One region of the Cobetia amphilecti genome, then DNA from elsewhere that is predicted to be linked to it. Evidence: predicted binding sites of a transcription regulator. Region 1 holds the regulator's gene; the other holds the start of a gene.
What was found. The regulator sigma-54, encoded in region 1, starts transcription at its own class of promoters, with help from an activator protein. The targets are predictions, from matches to a motif close to TGGCACNNNNNTTGCTNT.
Positions count from the first base shown of each region.

Region 2: R1T44_RS08870 (ammonium transporter) is a predicted target of sigma-54. The motif match lies at 2,220-2,237, and genes of this name have one in related genera.

Region 1 covers NZ_CP136695.1:1,180,247-1,185,858, forward strand. Annotated here, with positions in the region: gene R1T44_RS05025 (HPr family phosphocarrier protein) at 1-186, opposite strand, end outside; gene rapZ (RNase adapter RapZ) at 173-1,132, opposite strand; gene R1T44_RS05035 (PTS sugar transporter subunit IIA) at 1,270-1,740, opposite strand; gene hpf (ribosome hibernation-promoting factor, HPF/YfiA family) at 1,750-2,058, opposite strand; gene R1T44_RS05045 (RNA polymerase factor sigma-54) at 2,719-4,167, opposite strand; gene lptB (LPS export ABC transporter ATP-binding protein) at 4,401-5,141, opposite strand; gene lptA (lipopolysaccharide transport periplasmic protein LptA) at 5,145-5,612, opposite strand, start outside.
Region 2 covers NZ_CP136695.1:2,062,075-2,067,686, forward strand. Annotated here, with positions in the region: gene R1T44_RS08865 (DUF1989 domain-containing protein) at 1-1,991, shown strand, start outside; gene R1T44_RS08870 (ammonium transporter) at 2,342-3,700, shown strand; gene R1T44_RS08875 (hypothetical protein) at 3,826-3,993, shown strand; gene R1T44_RS08880 (phosphodiesterase) at 4,177-5,109, shown strand; gene R1T44_RS08885 (HAD family hydrolase) at 5,106-5,612, shown strand, end outside.

The sequences.
Region 1 (5,612 bases):
CAGCAGCGTGGTGCCGCAGGGCGCGGCCAGCATCAGCAATGCCATCACATTGGCTGCATTGGCGCGTCGCTCGCCATGGCTGACCATCACCGTCGCGCAATAGGGCGCACAGCAATTGACCAGCTTGGTGGCTGCGCGGGCGTGCAGCCCGCGGCGGTTGGTCAGCGTCAGCTCACGAGAGGCCATCGCGATGCTCCTGCTGATGCTCTTGCTGATGCTCTTGCTGATGCTCTTGCTGATCATTCGTCTCACCCGCGTTGCTCAGCGCGGTATGAATGCCCAGCTCGCGGTGACGCAGGCGCACCTCAGGCAGGCGCTCGGCGAAGTAGCTCGCCAGCTGCTCGCACAGGTAGACGCTGCGATGCTGGCCGCCGGTGCAGCCCACGGACACCGTCAGGTAGCTGCGGTTGCTGTCCTGATAGGCGGGCAGCCAGCGTTCCAGCCAGCCGGCGATATCGTCATGCATCGCCTGGACGGTGGGGTAGCGCTGCAGGAATTCGGCCACGCTGTCGTCGCGCCCGGTATCGCCGCGCAGATTGATGTCCCAGTACGGGTTGGGCAGGCAGCGGGCATCGAACACCATGTCGGCGTCGGTCGGCACACCATGCTTGAAGCCGAAGGATTCAAAGGTCAGCGTCAGGTGGCGGGAGCTGTGCTGGGCGACTTGCTCGGTGATCCGCGAGCGCAGGTCGTGCACGCTCAGGTTGGTCGAGTCGATGACCAGATCGGCCTTCTGGCGAATGGGAGCGAGCGTCTTCTGCTCGATCTCGATGGCCTCGGCCAGGGTATGGTCGTTGTCGCGCGTCAGAGGGTGACGACGACGGGTCGCCGAGTAGCGTTCCAGCAGCACTCGCGAATCGGTGGTCAGGTAGACGACCTGCACGTCCATGCCGCTCTGGCGGACGTTGTCGAGCAATTCGGGGAAGCGGGTCAAGGCTTCCGGCAGGTTGCGGGCATCGATGGAGACCGCGATGCGCCGGCGCGCCGGGCTGTCCTTTTCGAGCTGATCGACCAGTGGCGCCAGCAGCATGCCGGGCAGATTGTCGATGGCGTAGTAGCCAATATCTTCCAGCGCCTGGAGAGCGATGGATTTCCCGGAGCCGGAGCGGCCGCTGATGATCACGATCTTCATGAAGTGCTCTCCAAGGGCGAGGTCAACGTCGAAAGAATGCAGGGGTGGGGCAGAAGGCTGCCCGCTATCAGTGCGCTGTACGTCGGCCGATGGAAGGCCAGCAAGACGAAAGCCCGGACAATGTCCGGGCCTGTCATTCAGCGCGCCGGTAATTCGGCGATGGCTTGGGTCAATGCCTCAAAGAGTGCACGCTGGCTGTCTGCCTGGCGCAGGGCCGAGCGATTGGTCGGGGAGTTGAGCAATTCCGCGACCTGCCCGAGCAGCGTCAGATGGGTCTCATCCGCTTCCTCAGGCACCAGCAGCACGAACAGCAGATCGATGGGTTCTCCGTCGATGGCATCGAAGTCGATGGGTTCACCGAGCTTCAGAAACGCAGCGATTGGCGTCTTGCAATGCGGGCTGCGTGCATGGGGCACGGCCACACCGTGGCCAATGCCGGTCGACCCCAGTCTCTCGCGCCCGATCAGGCGCGAGAAGACTTCCTGGCTATCCAGGCTGGGAATGTTCTGTGCGATGAAGGTGCTGAAGAATTCAAGCACCCGCTTCTTGCTCCCCCCGGGGACACCGTAAAGCGTGCGCTCGGGGGGAAGGATCTGATCAAGTGTCATGGCTGAAGGTCAACGGGTCCCGGTGCCCTGAGAGCGAGCCTGGGACTTTTCCTTGTGTTTGACCAGCTGGCGATCCAGCTTGTCGGCGAGCGCGTCGATGGCAGCGTACATGTTGGGGTCTTCTGCCAGGGCGTGGAGGTCAGCGCCTGCCGCGTGCAAGGTGCAGGCAGCCTGCTGGCGCTCCTTCTCGATCGACAGTGTCACCTGAACATTGGTGATGTTGTCGTAATGCCGTTCGAGGCGAGCGAGCTTCTCGTTGACGTAATCGCGGAGAGGATCGGTAAGTTCCACATGATGCCCGGTGATATTCACTTGCATGGACACGCTCCTTTATCCAGCGGGTTGCCATTCAATTGTAACCCTTTTTGACTACGAGCAAACCCTGATCGGACGCTCTGCAACAGGCTTGACGGCCACCGTCTGGCGATGTTTTCGCTCCCTTGCCAGTGGCGTCAGATGTCGTGAGCGTCTGTACCGACAATGCCCAAGCTTTGCGCAAAGATCAACGCTGCGCTGCATCGTGGCTCAGTGCTTGTCTTCAACTCAGTGAGGGGTATCGGAGTGGACTTCAAGGGCACGTCTGGTGGGTGGTGCGTGAAAGACGCGCAAGAAGGCGGGTTTTCGTCGCCAATCCCTGCATGTACGTCGCCTTTCAGGCGCTTCGATTGCGTCGAGCAAGCGGCGTTCCGGGAGGTTCTCCGGGTGTCATCCAGGTGCAATACGCGCAAAAGTGACTTTAAAAACATGCGATTGACGGTGAATGACGCTGCCGGAAAGGCGGTTTTTTACCGTCATCCTGCGCGCCGTCATGGCCCATGACGGGCAATTGATGAGCGGTTGACGGCATGACAGAGCGCACGACAGGCGTACCGCTACCCGCGAAGTCAGAGGCTGATGAGCGGAAAATCCAGCGCTTGAGGTTGGCGGCGGCTGCCATTGTGGAGGTGAAAGCAGGGCATGGCAGCCGCAGGTGACGCGTCAGGCCAGACGCTTGCGCTCGCTGGAGGAGGGGATGCCCATCGCTTCGCGATACTTGGCCACGGTACGGCGTGCGACCTCGATGCCATCGCTGGCGAGCAGATCGACCAGCCGTGAGTCGGAGAGAGGCTTGCGGGCCGGCTCTTCCGCGATCAGCTTGCGGATGCGGGCACGAATGGCGGTGCTTGAGTGGGCGTCGCCACTGCCGCTGCCACCGACCTGGCTCGAGAAGAAGAACTTGAGCTCGAAGACGCCGCGCGGGGTGTGGATGTACTTCTGGGTCGTGACCCGCGAGATGGTCGACTCATGCATCTCGACCACTTCGGCGATGTTGGCCAGAATCAGCGGCTTCATGCCTTCCTCGCCTTGCTCGAGGAAGTCGATCTGGCGCGCCATGATCTCGCGGCCGACCTTGAGCAGGGTGTCATTGCGCGATGACAGGCTCTTCATCAGCCAGCGGGCTTCCTGCAGGTTGTCCTTGAGGAAGGTATTGTCGGCGGACTTGTCGGCACGCTTGATCAGCGCGGCGTATTCCGGCTGGATGCGCAGCTTGGGCAGCGCTTCCGGGTTGAGCTCGACCTGCCAGCCGTGGCGGGTATGGCGTACCAGCAGGTCAGGGATCACGTAATCGCTGGCGGGCTCGCCCCAGGCGGATGCCGGACGCGGGTCGAGCGCGCGCACCAGGCGGATGACGTGATCCAGCTCGTCATCGTCGAGGCTCAGGCGGCGCTTGAGCAGCTTGCGGTCATCGTTGCCCAGTGCCTCGAGGAATTGACGTACCAGGCGGCGCGCCTGCGCCAGCAGCGGCAGATCATCCGGCAGCAGTGCCAGTTGCAGCAGCAGGCATTCGCGCAGATCACGGGCGAAGACGCCGGTCGGGTCGAACTGCTGCAGACGCAGCAATACCTGCTCGAGTTCGGAGGCCTTGAGGCCGGGCAGGCCCTGGCCGCGCAGGCCATCGACCAGTTCGTCGAGTGACAGGCTCAGATAGCCGGCACCGTCGACGGCATCGATCAGGCTCTCTGCCATCTGGCGTTCACGGCCATCGAGGTCGGTCATCGCCAGCTGCCAGCGCAGGTGGTCCTGCAGGCTCTCGACGCTGGTATTGCGATCGAAGTCCGGCCCTTCTTCACTCCCGCTGCCACTGCCGGAGCTGGTCAGGCTACCGGCGTGGTCCTGGTAGAGGTCCGACCAGTCACTGTCGAGGGGGTATTCCTCGGGAATCTCGCTCGAGGAGTCGGCAGTGGAGATCTCGCTCGAATCCTGTGTCTCGATGACATCCAGCGACTCGTAGTCCTCGTCGAGCTCCAACATGGGGTTGGACTCGAGGGCTTGCTGAATCTCCTGACGCAGGTCGAGCGTCGACAGCTGCAGCAGCTGGATCGCTTGCTGGAGCTGCGGCGTCATGGTCAGCGAGGTGCCGAGGCGGAGTTGCAGGGTGGGTTTCATGGAGTCAGTCAATTCACGGCAAAGGAACGTGCCTACTACGCTATACCGTGACTCGGGGCACTGACAAGTGGTTGTCATGAATATTCAAGCAACTTGCATGCCATGTTTCCACCAAGGTGGTATGGACGTCATGCATGCGTCTGATGTCAGACATGAAAAAGCCGCTACGCGATAAAATCACGCAGCGGCTTTTGAAGCTTTCGCCTCCGGTGGGCTCAGCGCATTCGCTGACCCTAGAGCGTGAACTCGTGGCCCAGGTAGACGTCGCGCACCTGCTGGTTGGCCAGGATGGAGTCCGCATCACCGTGGGCGATGATCTGGCCATCGCCGACGATATAGGCGGTGTCACAGATATCGAGCGTCTCGCGCACGTTGTGGTCGGTGATCAGCACGCCGATGCCACGATCGCGCAGTTGGCGCACGATGCTCTTGATCTCGCCCACCGAGATGGGGTCGACGCCGGCGAAGGGCTCATCGAGCAGCACGAAGTCCGGCTCGGTGGCAAGCGCCCGGGCGATCTCGACCCGACGACGCTCACCACCGGACAGGCTCATGCCGGCGCTGGCGCGGATGTGCGTGATGCTGAATTCCTCGAGCAACTCTTCAAGGCGTGCCTTGCGGCCATTGCGATCCAGGTCCTTGCGGGTCTCCAGGATCGCCATGATGTTGTCGGCCACCGACAGCTTGCGGAAGATCGACGCCTCCTGCGGCAGATAGCCGATGCCGGCGCGTGCGCGCTGATGCATGGCGGCAGCGGAGAGGTCCTTGTCATCGATGGAGACGTTGCCGGCATCGGCGCGCACCAGTCCGACGATCATGTAGAACGAGGTCGTCTTGCCGGCGCCATTGGGACCCAGCAGGCCGACGATGTCGCCCTGGCGGATCTCCAGCGAGATGTCCTTGACCACCTTGCGGCCCTTGTAGGCCTTGGCCAGATGGCGAGCGCTCAGCGTACGCGGAGTAGCAGCAGTCATGACTCAGTTTTCCTTGCTGGCATTGGCGCCGCGCGGCGTCAGAGTCATGTGCACGCGACCGCCTTCGGTCTGCTGTGCCGTCTTGTTGTTGTTGGCGTTCACCTGGCGCTTGTCGAGGAAGTACTCCACGTAGCCGCCTTCGAAGGTGTCATCGCCTTTTTCGAGACGCGCGTCGCCGACCAGCTCCACGCGGCGCTCCAGTGCATGGTAGCGGATGGTGTCGGCCCAGCCCTTGACCAGCTTCTCGTCGGGCGCGGGCTGCTGTTCCAGGTAGGCACGCTTGCCGGTGGCCTTGACCAGCGAGATCTCGCCGCTGCCGGCGCGGCTGATATCGACGCGGCTGGCATCGAGTTTCATGCTGCCCTGGCGCATTTCCACCTGGCCGGTGTAGGTGGCGGTACCGGCCTTGTCATCGAGCGACAGGGCGTCCGCGGCGATGTTGATCGGCTGGCTGGCATCGCTGTCCAGCGC
Region 2 (5,612 bases), 880 kb from region 1:
CAGTGGCCGGGTTGCCGGCCGAGATTCGCTGGCCGCTGGAAGCGCCTGCCGCGCGCCTGATTCTGTTGGCCCCCGGTGATGACATGTCGATCGATGGTGAGCATCTGGCCACCGAGCTTGAGGTCGCGCACTTTCAGAGCGTGCCCGATCAGGAGCAGTTACCCGTCCCCCTGGCGTCGATCAAGCAGGAGCGGCGAGTCGCGGCGGGCACGGTCGAGGTCTATGAGGTCAAGCAGGGCGAGTGGATCCAGATCATCGATGTGGCGGGCCGCCAGTGCTCCGATTTCGTGGCCTTCGATGCCAATGCCTGGGCGCAAGAGGAAGAGCTGGGGCTGGACGCCGGCGCCACGCGCAGCCTGTCCGGCCACTGCATGCCCAACCCGGGGCTCTACTCCGTGTTCTTCGATCAGCACCTGCATCCGATGCTTGAGGTCGTGCAGGACACGGTGGGGCGCCATGACAGCTTCATGCTCGCCTGTTCGCCGCAGTATTACGAACACCACGGCTACTTCGGCCACGATAGCTGCACGATCAACTTCAATAACGCCCTGTCGGCGTCGCATGGCATTCAACAGCGTGCCAGCTGGCCGGCGATCAACTTCTTCTTCAATGCCTATGCAGAGCCCTGCGGCACCCTGGCGGTGGATGAGCCCTGGTCGCGCCCCGGCGACTATGTGCTGCTGCGCGCCGACCGTGACCTCATCTGCGCCTCATCGGCCTGTCCGGATGACATCGACGCCGCCAATGGCTGGGTGCCGACCGATATCCAGGTGCGCATCTACGCCGCTGAACATGATTTCCCCCGTGGGATCGCCTATCGCAATCGGCCCGAGGAATTGCCGCGCATGACACTGCCCACCGCCTTTCATCCCTGCACCTCCGCCTTGACCAAGCAGTTCATCGACTACCACGGCTACTGGCTGGCCACGCATTACGAAGGGTGGGGCGCGCGGGCCGAATATCTGGCCTGCCGCGAGCGGGTCGCGATGATGGATCTCTCGGCGCTGCGCAAGTTCGAGGTCGCCGGTCCCGATGCCGAACGCCTGCTGCAATACGCATTGACCCGCAATGTGCGACGGCTCTCCATCGGCGAGGTGGTGTACTCGGCCATGTGTCAGGAAACCGGCGGCATGCTCGATGACGGCACCTTGTTCCGCATGGGCGAGCAGACCTTCCGCTGGATCTGTGGTGACCCGGCCAGCGGCCAGTGGCTGCGAGATCTCGCTGCGCGCCAGGGCTATCGCGTCACGGTGCGTGACTCCACCCATCAGCTGCACAACATCGCGCTGCAGGGGCCGAAGAGTCGTGAGGTGCTGGCGCCGTTGATCTGGAATGCGCGCACCCAGCCTGAGGTGGAAACGCTGGGCTGGTTCCGCTTCATGATCGGTCGTCTGTCGGGGCCGGATGGCATCCCGCTGATGGTGTCGCGCACTGGCTATACCGGTGAGCTCGGCTATGAAGTCTGGTGTCATCCCAAGGGTGCCCCAGCCGTATGGGAAGCGATCTGGGCGGCGGGTGAGCCCCATGGCATCGCGCCGCTGGGGCTGGATGCCCTGGACATGCTGAGAATCGAGGCAGGGTTGATCTTCGCCGGCCATGAATTCTGTCCGCAGACTTCCCCCTATGAGGCGGGTATCGGCTTCACCGTGCCGATGAAGAGCAAGGAGGATGATTTCGTCGGGAGGGCGGCGCTGCAACGCGAGACACCGGAATCACGCCACCGCGTGATGGGGCTGAAGATGCACAGCAGCGAGCTGGTCAGCCATGGCGACCTCGTCTACCACGGCCGCTATCCGGTGGGCGTGGTCACCAGTGCCACCCAGTCGCCGCTGCTCGATCGCTCCATCGCGATGTGCCGCCTGGCACCGGACTTCGCAAGCCCGGGAACCCAGCTTGAGATCGGCCAGCTGGATGGCCATCAGAAGCGCCTCGCCGCCGAGGTGGTGACATTGCCCTTCCATGACCCGGAGCGCCTCAAGGTACGTAGCTGATCTCACTGCAAGGCGGGGGCATGAGAGATGAGTCGCGAGCAATGACTTGCGCATATGCAGCGCCCTGCAAGTCATCTCACGGTGCATGCCGTGGCCGGCATGCCTCAATAACGCCCATCCTCCTCGCAGGGAAGGCTTCATGGGCTTCATATCTGAAGAGGAGTCCTCGGTTTCAAGAATGATGCAGTAAAAACAACGAATTGCTGAGGGTGGCCAATCAGGGTCATCTGGCATGTCGCTTGCTTTATCCAGCAGGTCCCCTTGAAAAACAACAACAACCCCCGGACGGGCAGTGCCGCTTGCACAGTGAAGCGCGCTGATCCACAGGCTCCGGTAAAGGAGAAAAGACGATGGATGAAAAGACGTTGCAAAGCATATTGGATATGCATCAGGCGATGAACATCGAGGTGTTCTATTGGTGGTGTACCGCCATCATGTTCCTGATCCATGCAGGCTTCCTGGCCTATGAGATCGGTGCCTCACGTTCCAAGAATGCCTTGGCATCCGGCATGAAGAACGTGCTGACGCTGGCCTCGATCATCCCCGCCTTCTACTTCGTGGGCTGGTGGATCTACAACGCCTTCCCCAACGGGCTGATCCCCATCGAGGCGTCCGCCGCTCTGCCGTGGAGCGCGAGCATGCGTCCGGACGCCGATGACATGGGCACCGGCATCTTCTTCGCCGCCTTTGCCCTGTTCGGCGCGACCACCGGCTCCATCCTCTCGGGGGCGGTGATCGAACGCATCCGCCTGGGGGCCTTCCTGATTCTGGCGGTGATTCTCGGTGCCGGTGTCTGGATCATGGCGGGCGCCTGGGGCTGGCATCCGGATGGCTGGATGCTGCACAAGCTGGGCTACCACGATGTCGGCGCCGCCGGTGTGGTGCACGCCGTGGCCGGCTTCTTCGCGCTGGGCGTGCTGCTCAATCTGGGCGCGCGCATCGGCAAGTACAGTGACGATGGCAAGCCGCAGGTGATCGCGCCGCACAACATGCCGATGACGTTGATCGGCCTGATGCTGATCATCGTCGGTTTCTTCGGCTTCCTCGGTGGCTGCATCATCTTCAACACCGGTGACATCGGCTGGACCACCATCTACGGCAATCGCACCAACCTTTCTGCCTTCGCCTTCAATACCCTGATGGGCTTCGGTGGTGGCGTGATCGGTGCCTATCTGTCCTCGCGTGATCCCTTCTGGACCATGTCCGGTGCGCTGGGCGGCATCATCACCGTCGCGGCGGGACTGGATCTCTACAACCCGGGGCTGGCCTTCGTGCTGGCGGTCACCGGTGGCGCCCTGATGCCGAAGATCGGCGCACTGCTCGAGAAGCGTGGCCTGGATGACTCCGTCGGCGCCTTCGCGGTGCATGGCTTCTGCGGCTTCTACGGCGTGGTACTGGTGGGCATCTTCGCGGCCGGCTTCCCGAATGTCGGCGAAGGCGTGCCGGACGTTTCCTTCACCGGCCAGCTGACCGGCGCGGTGGTGATGGCACTGACGGGCTTCATTCCGGGCTGGGGCGTGGCCTATCTGCTCAAGAAGTTCAACCTGCTGCGCGTGCCGCCGCATGTCGAGGTACTGGGGCTGGACCTGTTCGAAGTCCCGGCCAAGGCCTATCCGGAAAGCCTGTCCTCCGAGACGAGCTCCAGCGTGCCGGCACGTTCCGGTGGGGTGGTCGCGGCGCCGATGGACAAGCGCCCGGACATCAGCTGAGCCCTGGTAGCTGAGCCCCGGCGCACATCCTGAAGGGGCCGGTCTGTCGAGATAAGCGCTGACTGGCCCCGTTATTGCAGTACTGGTAGACCCAACCGATATCCGCTTTCGCAAGGAGTCTTGCAATGGAAACTGTCGATACTGTGGTACACGCTGGCAACTACGCCTTCTTCTTCAGCAACTCTGGTGCCGTGGCGGTGTGCCTGCTGGTTGCCGCTGGCGTCTGCATTGCGCTGAGCGCCAACATCCTGCGCCACGAGAAAGCGTCCTTCGAGAGCAAGAAGACGCCGTGACCCTCCGGGCATCAAGACCGGCATATCAAACGCCGCAGCGCTCAGCGCTGCGGCGTTTTTGATAGGTGCCATTGCACCCGATTGGCTTTGCGCGAAGAGAGTGTGGCGTGCGTCACGCAGTCGTCACCTGAGAGCTTGATAATGGCGGCCCCTCAAGGTGGCACTCATGGAACGCGCGATAGCATGAAACTGATTCATCTGACCGACACCCATCTGGTCGCTCCTGACAAGCGACTTTACGGGCTGGACCCACGTGCACGGCTGGCGGCTGCCGTCGCCGATATCAATCTGCACCACGGCGATGCTCAGGGCGTGATCATCAGCGGTGACCTGACCGATCGCGGTGAACCGGCCGCCTTCCAGGCGCTGCGTGAGGTGCTGGAAGAACTGTCGATGCCGTATTTCCTCGGCATGGGCAATCACGATGCGCGTGAGGCTCTGCAGGCCGCCTTCCCGGAGCTGCCCTGTGATGACGGAGGCTTCGTGCAGTATGCGCATGCCTTCGGCCCCGGCGCCGATGATTGCGTGCTGGTGATGCTCGATTCGGCGGTCGCGGGGGAGCATGGCGGTCTGCTGTGTGAGTCCCGCCTGGCGTGGCTGGATGCCTGTCTGGCTGCGCATCACGATCGCCGTATCCTGCTGGCGCTGCATCATCCGCCCATGGCCCTCGGCATCCGTTACATGGATGACATCCGCTTGCAGAATTCACAGGCGCTGCATTACGTGATCCAGCGGCATGGCAACGTCGAGCACTTGCTGTTCGGGCATGTGCATCGTCCGGCCAGCGGTGTCTGGCGGGGGCTCTCGTTCTCGACCCTGCCGAGCGTCAATCATCAGGTCGGGCTGGATCTGGTCTCCGCGGCGGATTGTCTTGCAGGCAGTCATGAGCCGCCGGCCTATGGCGTGCTGATGATAGGCGAGGAGCAGATCGTCAATCACCTGCACCTCTACATGGATGACAGTCGCCGCTATTTCTTCCACGACACGCTCGAGGCCGCCCAGTCGCTGGAGGCGCTCGATGAATTGATCGCTCTGCAGCGCGATGAGCGGATTCCGACTCGCGAGCGCGAGCCGTTGAGCAATACCTTGCAGGCAGCTGAGGCAGCAAAAGAATGAACAAAGCGTTATATGTCTTTGATTTTGATGGTGTGATTGCCGACAGCCTGACACTGTGTCTCAAGGCCTGTGCGCATGCGGCGCACCTGGAAGGGCGGACGATCGTGCTGGAACGCGACAGCTGGGAGTCGCTGGACAACGTGACCTTCGAGGAGATGGCGCGTGTGCAGGGCTTCACGGGCGAGGCCGTCGCGCGCTTTGCCGCGCATGTCTTTGCCTATACCCGCCAGGCGGCGCCGCCGGCGGTCTTCACCGGCATGCGCGAGGCCTTGTCGGCACTCGCCGAGCAGGGCGACGTCATGGTGCTGTCGGCCAATCACAGCGAGATGATTCGTGCCACGCTGGCCGCCGCCGGCCTGGCGGATTGCGTGTCACAGGTGCTGGGCGGCGAGATCGCGGGCAGCAAGGGGGCCAAGCTGGCGGGTCTGTTGGCAGCGCCGCAAGTGGCGGTGGAGCGCAGCTGGATGGTGGGCGACGCCGTCAGCGACATTCGCGCCGCGCAC